One region of the Streptomyces sp. NPDC053432 genome, then DNA from elsewhere that is predicted to be linked to it. Evidence: predicted binding sites of a transcription regulator. Region 1 holds the regulator's gene; the other holds the start of a gene.

Region 1 (3,406 bases):
GACGCGGTGGTCCGGGACCTGGTGGACTGACCGGTCCCGCCGGGCCCGCGCGGCGCCGGCTCAGGCCCGCGCGGCGCCGGCTCAGGCCCGCGCGGCGCCGGCTCAGGCCGGTGCCGTGACGAAGTCGATCAGCTCCTCCACGCGGCCCAGGAGGGCCGGTTCCAGGTCCTTGTAGGTCGTCACCCGGGACAGGATGTGCTGCCACGCCGCGCCGGTGTTCTCCGGCCAGCCCAGCGCCCGGCAGACGCCCGTCTTCCAGTCCTGGCCGCGCGGGACCGCCGGCCAGGCCGGGATGCCCAGGGCGGACGGTTTCACCGCCTGCCAGACGTCGATGTACGGATGGCCCACGATCAGGACGTCCTCGGAGGTCACCGAGGCCGCGATGCGGGACTCCTTCGAGCCGGGCACCAGGTGGTCGACCAGGACGCCCAGGCGGGCGTCGGGGCCCGGCGCGAAGTCGGCGACGACGGCCCGGAGGTCGTCGATGCCCTCCAGGTACTCCACCACCACGCCCTCGATGCGCAGGTCGTCGCCCCAGACCTTCTCGACGAGTTCCGCGTCGTGGCGGCCCTCCACGTAGATCCGTCCGGCCCGCGCGACCCGGGCCCGGGCGCCCGGGACGGCGATCGAGCCGGAAGCCGTACGGGAGGGCGCGGCGGGGGCGCGCGGGGGGCGGGTCAGGGTCACCACGGCGCCGTCCAGCAGGAAGCCCCGCGGCTCCAGCGGGAACACCCGCCGCTTGCCGAAGCGGTCCTCCAGCGTCACCGTGCCCGCCTCGCAGGCCACCACCGCGCCGCAGAAGTCCGTACCGGCCACCTCGACCACCAGGTCCGGTTCCGCCGCCACCTCCGGCACGGCCTTCGGGCGCTTCCACTGGGGAGTCAGATCGGGGGAGTACTCGCGCATCCGGCCGAGGGTAGGGGAGCCGTGGTGATCTTGGCTATGACACGCCGAAACGGCCCGCCAGCGCGGCGCGCTGCGCGGCGACGAAAGCCGCGTCGACCACCGCCCCGTGGCCCGGCACATACAGCGCGTCCTGCCCGCCCAGCGACAGCAGCCGGTCCAGCGCCGCGGGCCACTGCCCCGGCGTCGCGTCCGGGCCCGCCGACGGCTCGCCCGACTCCTCCACCAGGTCCCCGCAGAACACCGTCTCCCGGTCGCCCGGCACGAAGGCCGCCAGATCGTGCCGGGTGTGCCCCGGACCCACGTTGGCCAGCAGCACCTGAACCCCGCCCAGTTCCAGCGTCCACTCGCCCGACACGAGGTGCTTCGGCACCACCAGCAGGTCGGCCGCCTCCGCGGCCTCCGCCTCCGCCAGACCGTGCCGCACCGCGTCGTCGCGCAGCTCCTCGCGGCCCGTGGCGAGCAGCGCGTCCAGGCCGACCGCCCCGTACACCTCGGCACCGGAGAAGGCCGCCCCGCCCAGGACGTGATCGAAATGGCCGTGCGTGAATGCGATATGGGTCACTCGACGGCCGGTGAGACGCTCGGCCTCCGCACGCACCTGAGCACCCTCGCGCAGGCACGAACCGGAGTCGACGAGGAGCACGGAATCGTCGCCAACCACCAGTCCCACGGTGCAGTCCCACACCGGAAGCCGTCTGCGGCCGGTCCGCCCGGTCAGCCGTTCCCAGCCCGCCTCTTCCCAACGTACGTCCATGCCGCGACGGTACCCTGGCGGGCCTCCCTTGCCAGGGCCTTACTACCCGGCCGTACACTGAGCGGGGGTCTCTGGCACTCGAACGCCCAGAGTGCCAACGACAGGGCAACGGACCACAGCCGGAGGTGTGCGCGATGCTCAGCGAACGCAGACTCGAAGTGCTGCGCGCCATCGTCCAGGACTACGTCGGGACGGAGGAGCCGGTCGGCTCCAAGGCGCTCACCGAGCGGCACCGACTCGGCGTCTCGCCTGCCACCGTGCGCAACGACATGGCCGTGCTGGAGGAAGAGGGCTACATCGCCCAGCCCCACACCAGCGCCGGCCGGATCCCCACCGACAAGGGCTACCGCCTCTTCGTCGACAAGCTGGCGGGGGTCAAACCGCTGTCGACGCCCGAGCGGCGCGCCATCCAGAACTTCCTCGACGGCGCCGTCGACCTCGACGACGTGGTCGGCCGCACCGTGCGGCTGCTCGCACAGCTCACCCGGCAGGTCGCCGTCGTCCAGTACCCGAGTCTGACCCGGTCGACCGTCCGGCACGTGGAGCTGCTCTCGCTCGCCCCCGCGCGCCTGATGCTCGTACTGATCACGGACACCGGGCGCGTCGAACAGAGGCTGATCGACTGCCAGACCCCCTTCGGGGAGACCTCGCTCTCCGATCTGCGGGCCCGGCTCAACAGCCGCGTCGTCGGCCGTCGGTTCACCGACGTGCCCCCGCTCGTCCAGGACCTCCCCGAATCCTTCGAGGCCGACGACCGCGCCACGGTGTCCACCGTGCTCGCGACGCTCCTCGAAACCCTGGTCGAGGAAGCCGAGGAACGGCTGATGATCGGCGGCACCGCCAATCTCACCCGCTTCGGACATGATTTTCCCCTGACGATCAGGCCGGTGCTCGAAGCGCTGGAGGAGCAGGTCGTGCTCCTCAAGCTGCTCGGCGAGGCCAATGAGTCGGGGATGGCCGTACGGATCGGGCATGAGAATGCCTACGAGGGACTGAACTCCACGTCCGTCGTCTCGGTCGGTTACGGTTCGGGCGGCGAAACGGTCGCCAAGCTCGGCGTGGTCGGACCGACCCGCATGGATTACCCCGGAACGATGGGAGCGGTACGCGCAGTGGCACGTTACGTCGGACAGATCCTGGCGGAGTCGTAAGTGGCCACGGACTACTACGCCACTCTCGGCGTACGCCGCGACGCATCCCAGGATGAGATCAAGAAGGCATTCCGGCGGCTCGCGCGCGAGCTGCACCCGGACGTGAACCCCGATCCCAAGACGCAGGAGCGTTTCAAGGAGATCAACGCGGCCTACGAGGTGCTGTCGGACCCGCAGAAGAAGCAGGTCTACGACCTCGGCGGCGACCCGCTGTCCTCCTCGGGCGGCGGCGGCGCGGGCGGCTTCGGGGCGGGCGGCTTCGGCAACTTCTCCGACATCATGGACGCCTTCTTCGGCCAGTCCTCGCAGCGCGGCCCGCGCTCGCGTACCCGCCGCGGCCAGGACGCCATGATCCGCCTGGACCTGGAGCTGGACGAGGCGGCCTTCGGGACGACCAAGGACATCCAGGTCGACACGGCCGTCGTCTGCACCACCTGCTCCGGCGAGGGCGCCGCCCCCGGCACCTCGGCGCAGACCTGTGACATGTGCCGCGGCCGCGGTGAGGTCTCGCAGGTCACCCGGTCCTTCCTCGGCCAGGTCATGACCTCGCGCCCCTGCCCGCAGTGCCAGGGCTTCGGCACCGTCGTCCCGACCC
Region 2 (3,406 bases), on a different contig from region 1:
GCGGTCCCAGTCCGAGTCGGTGGACTCGATCTCGGCCTTGATCTGGTTGACGCGGCCGAGGACCTCGTCGGAGGAGCCGGCACCGTCGACGATGGTGGTGTCGTCCTTGGAGATGGTCACGCGGCGGGCGGAGCCCAGCACGTCCAGACCGGCCTGGTCGAGCTTGAGGCCGACCTCCTCGGCGATGACGGTGGCACCGGTGAGGGTGGCCATGTCCTGGAGCATCGCCTTGCGGCGGTCACCGAAGCCGGGGGCCTTGACGGCCACGGCGTTGAAGGTGCCACGGATCTTGTTGACGACGAGGGTGGAGAGCGCCTCGCCCTCGACGTCCTCGGCGATGATCAGCAGCGGCTTGGAGCCACCCGCCTGGATGACCTTCTCCAGCAGCGGCAGCAGGTCCTGGATGGACGAGATCTTGCCCTGGTTGATCAGGATGTACGGGTCGTCGAGGACGGCCTCCATACGCTCCTGGTCGGAGACCATGTACGGCGAGAGGTAGCCCTTGTCGAAGGCCATGCCCTCGGTGAACTCCAGCTCCAGGCCGAAGGTGTTGGACTCCTCGACGGTGATGACACCGTCCTTGCCGACCTTGTCCATCGCCTCGGCGATGAGCTCGCCGACCTGCTGGTCCTGCGCGGAGAGCGCGGCCACGGCGGCGATGTCGGACTTGTCCTCGATCGGGCGGGCGGTCGCGAGGAGCTCCTCGGACACGGCCTTGACCGCGGCGTCGATGCCCTTCTTCAGGGCGGCCGGGGAAGCGCCGGCGGCGACGTTGCGCAGGCCCTCGCGGACCAGCGCCTGGGCCAGCACGGTGGCGGTGGTGGTGCCGTCACCCGCGATGTCGTTGGTCTTGGTCGCCACCTCCTTCACGAGCTGGGCGCCCAGGTTCTCGTACGGGTCGTCCAGCTCGACCTCACGAGCGATGGTGACACCGTCGTTGGTGATGGTGGGCGCGCCGAACTTCTTGTCGATGACGACGTTGCGGCCCTTGGGGCCGATCGTCACCTTGACCGTGTCGGCAAGCTTGTTGACGCCGCGCTCGAGGGCGCGACGGGCGTCCTCGTCGAACTTCAGGATCTTCGCCATGGGAGCGGTTCAGCCCTCTCGAAAACTCGGGTTTAACGAACTGCGCCCCTCGCCGCCCGGCAATCAGCGGGGTGACCAGGGGCGCAGCTCAAAGCAGTACTGGAGAAGCGAATTACTTCTCGACGATCGCGAGCACGTCGCGGGCCGAGAGGACGAGGTACTCCTCGCCGCTGTACTTCACTTCGGTGCCGCCGTACTTGCTGTACAGCACGATGTCGCCGACGTTGACGTCCAGCGGGAGACGCTGGCCGTCCTCGAAGCGACCCGGGCCCACGGCGAGGACAACGCCCTCCTGGGGCTTCTCCTTCGCGGTGTCCGGGATGACCAGGCCGGAGGCCGTGGTCTGCTCGGCGTCGAGCGGCTGGACCACGATGCGGTCCTCAAGCGGCTTGATGGCAACCTTGGAGCTGGCGGTCGTCACGATCCGACCTCCCCCTTCGGAGATCCGGGGTTAACTGTCTGAGGTGGCGACCAGGTCGATCCGTCGTCGCGGGTGCCGGATCTGCCTGTCGCTGTGTTGGCACTCACCCGGGGCGAGTGCCAGGTGCGAGACTATTCCGGCGATTAGCACTCGGTCAAGCGGAGTGCCAATTCTGGCCGTACGGCGTTGCGCGATCCGGCCCGCGAAGCCCTGAAACGCGAGCGTACGCACGTTCGGGATCATTACGCTCGCACCATGACCAGACCGGGTCCGGGCGGGGCGCCTGCGGGGCGGTGGCGGCGGGCGATCCCGGTCGCCGTCTGTCTGGCGGCCGGGTTCTACCTCCTGTCGAGCGCCGCGCCACGGCTGGCGATCCAGCTGACGGGGGTGGCGGGCACGTTCCGCGCGGAACGCTGCCGGGAGGCCCCGTACCAGGCGGGCGAGCGGGCTCTGACCTGCACGGGGAGCTTCACGGCGGCCGACGGCTCGTTCACCCTCACGGCGGTCGAGGTCGACACCGCGTTCGAGGCCCCGCCGGCCGGCCCGGTACCGGCGGCCGTCAGCGGCCCGGGCGCGGATACGGCCGTACGGCGCACCCTCCTGGTCTGGCTCGGCCCGGCCACCGCCGGCGCGCTGGCTCTGGTCCACCCGGCCCGAGCGGCAGCGGCGGCCCTGTCCCGGCGCGGTGGGGGCTTCGGGGGCCGAGGAACCACCGGGAGGACATAAACGTCATAGACGACATGAAGATAAAGCGCCTCAATGCGGCTCAGATCGGACCGAACGATTCCGGTGAGGCGTCACCCCCGCCGCCCTCCCCCGCCCCGAAGGACGTCGGCGGCATCCCGTGCGCGGGCTGAAACCCCTGACCTCGGCCGGCGCCCGGCGCCGCACCGAGGCACTGCTCCTGTTCTTCGTCGTCGCCACGGCGGTCTTCGGCCATGCCGCCGCCGGCCTCGCCATGAACGACGAGCTGCCGCCCAACCTGGCGGGCTTCACGATCAGCCTGACCCTGCTGTCCCTGGTGGGGCACCTGGGCGTGCGCCGGTTCGCGGCCTACGCGGATCCGCTGATCCTCCCGCTCGCCATGCTGCTCACCGGGCTCGGCCTGGTCCTGCTGCACCGTCTCGACCAGGGGTACATCGACCGGTGGAAATCGGACGCGAACGCGCCCGGGCAGCTCCTCTGGACGGTGGTGGGCGTCGCCGCCTGCCTCCTGGTCCTCGCCCTGCTGCGCGACCACCGCCTGCTGCAGCGCTTCATCTACATCACGATGGCCGTCTCACTGGTGCTGCTGATCGCACCGGCGTTCTTCGGCGCCGACACCTACGGCGCCAAGCGCTGGATCAAACTCTTCGGCTTCTCGCTCCAGCCGGGCGAGTTCGTGAAGATCATGATCGCGGTCTTCTTCGCCGGCTACCTGGTCATCCACCGCGACTCGCTGGCCCTGACGGGCCGCAAGTTCCTCGGCGTCCGCCTGCCGCCCATGCGGCAGCTCGGCCCGATCATCACGGTGTGGATCATCTCGATGCTGGTCCTGGTCTTCGAGCGCGACCTGGGCACCTCGCTGATCTTCTTCGGGGTCTTCGTGGTGATGCTCTACGTGGCGACGGAGCGCACCAGCTGGATCGTCTGCGGCCTGCTCATGGCGGCCGCGGGCGCCTTCGTCGTCGGCTCGACCGAACCGCATGTGAAGGCCCGCGTGGCGGCATGGCTCAACCCGCTGTCGTACTACTGGGAGGTGCGCCCGCCCGGTGTCACCTCGGACCAGTCGGCGCAGGCCCTCTTCAGCTTCGGCACGGGCGGCATCACCGGCACGGGGCTCGGCATGGGCCACCCGGACCTCATCGGCTTCGCCGGCCGCAGCGACTTCATCCTCACCACGGTCGGCGAGGAGCTCGG

The links. Region 1 encodes HrcA, which represses chaperone genes, less so after heat shock. Its sites were predicted from a motif close to TTNGCACTCNGNNNNNCNGAGTGCNAA; they were not measured.
Region 2: groES (co-chaperone GroES) is a predicted target of HrcA. The motif match lies at 1,651-1,677, and genes of this name have one in related genera.

What each region holds. Positions count from the first base shown of each region.
Region 1 is NZ_JBVJKF010000010.1:179,024-182,429, forward strand. Features, by position in the region: gene hemW (radical SAM family heme chaperone HemW) at 1-30, shown strand, start outside; gene ACZ6Y1_RS18885 (DUF3097 domain-containing protein) at 103-906, opposite strand; gene ACZ6Y1_RS18890 (MBL fold metallo-hydrolase) at 941-1,660, opposite strand; gene hrcA (heat-inducible transcriptional repressor HrcA) at 1,795-2,811, shown strand; gene dnaJ (molecular chaperone DnaJ) at 2,812-3,406, shown strand, end outside.
Region 2 is NZ_JBVJKF010000014.1:203,919-207,324, forward strand. Features, by position in the region: gene groL (chaperonin GroEL) at 1-1,086, opposite strand, end outside; gene groES (co-chaperone GroES) at 1,199-1,507, opposite strand; gene ACZ6Y1_RS23695 (hypothetical protein) at 1,763-2,233, shown strand; gene ACZ6Y1_RS23700 (FtsW/RodA/SpoVE family cell cycle protein) at 2,352-3,406, shown strand, end outside.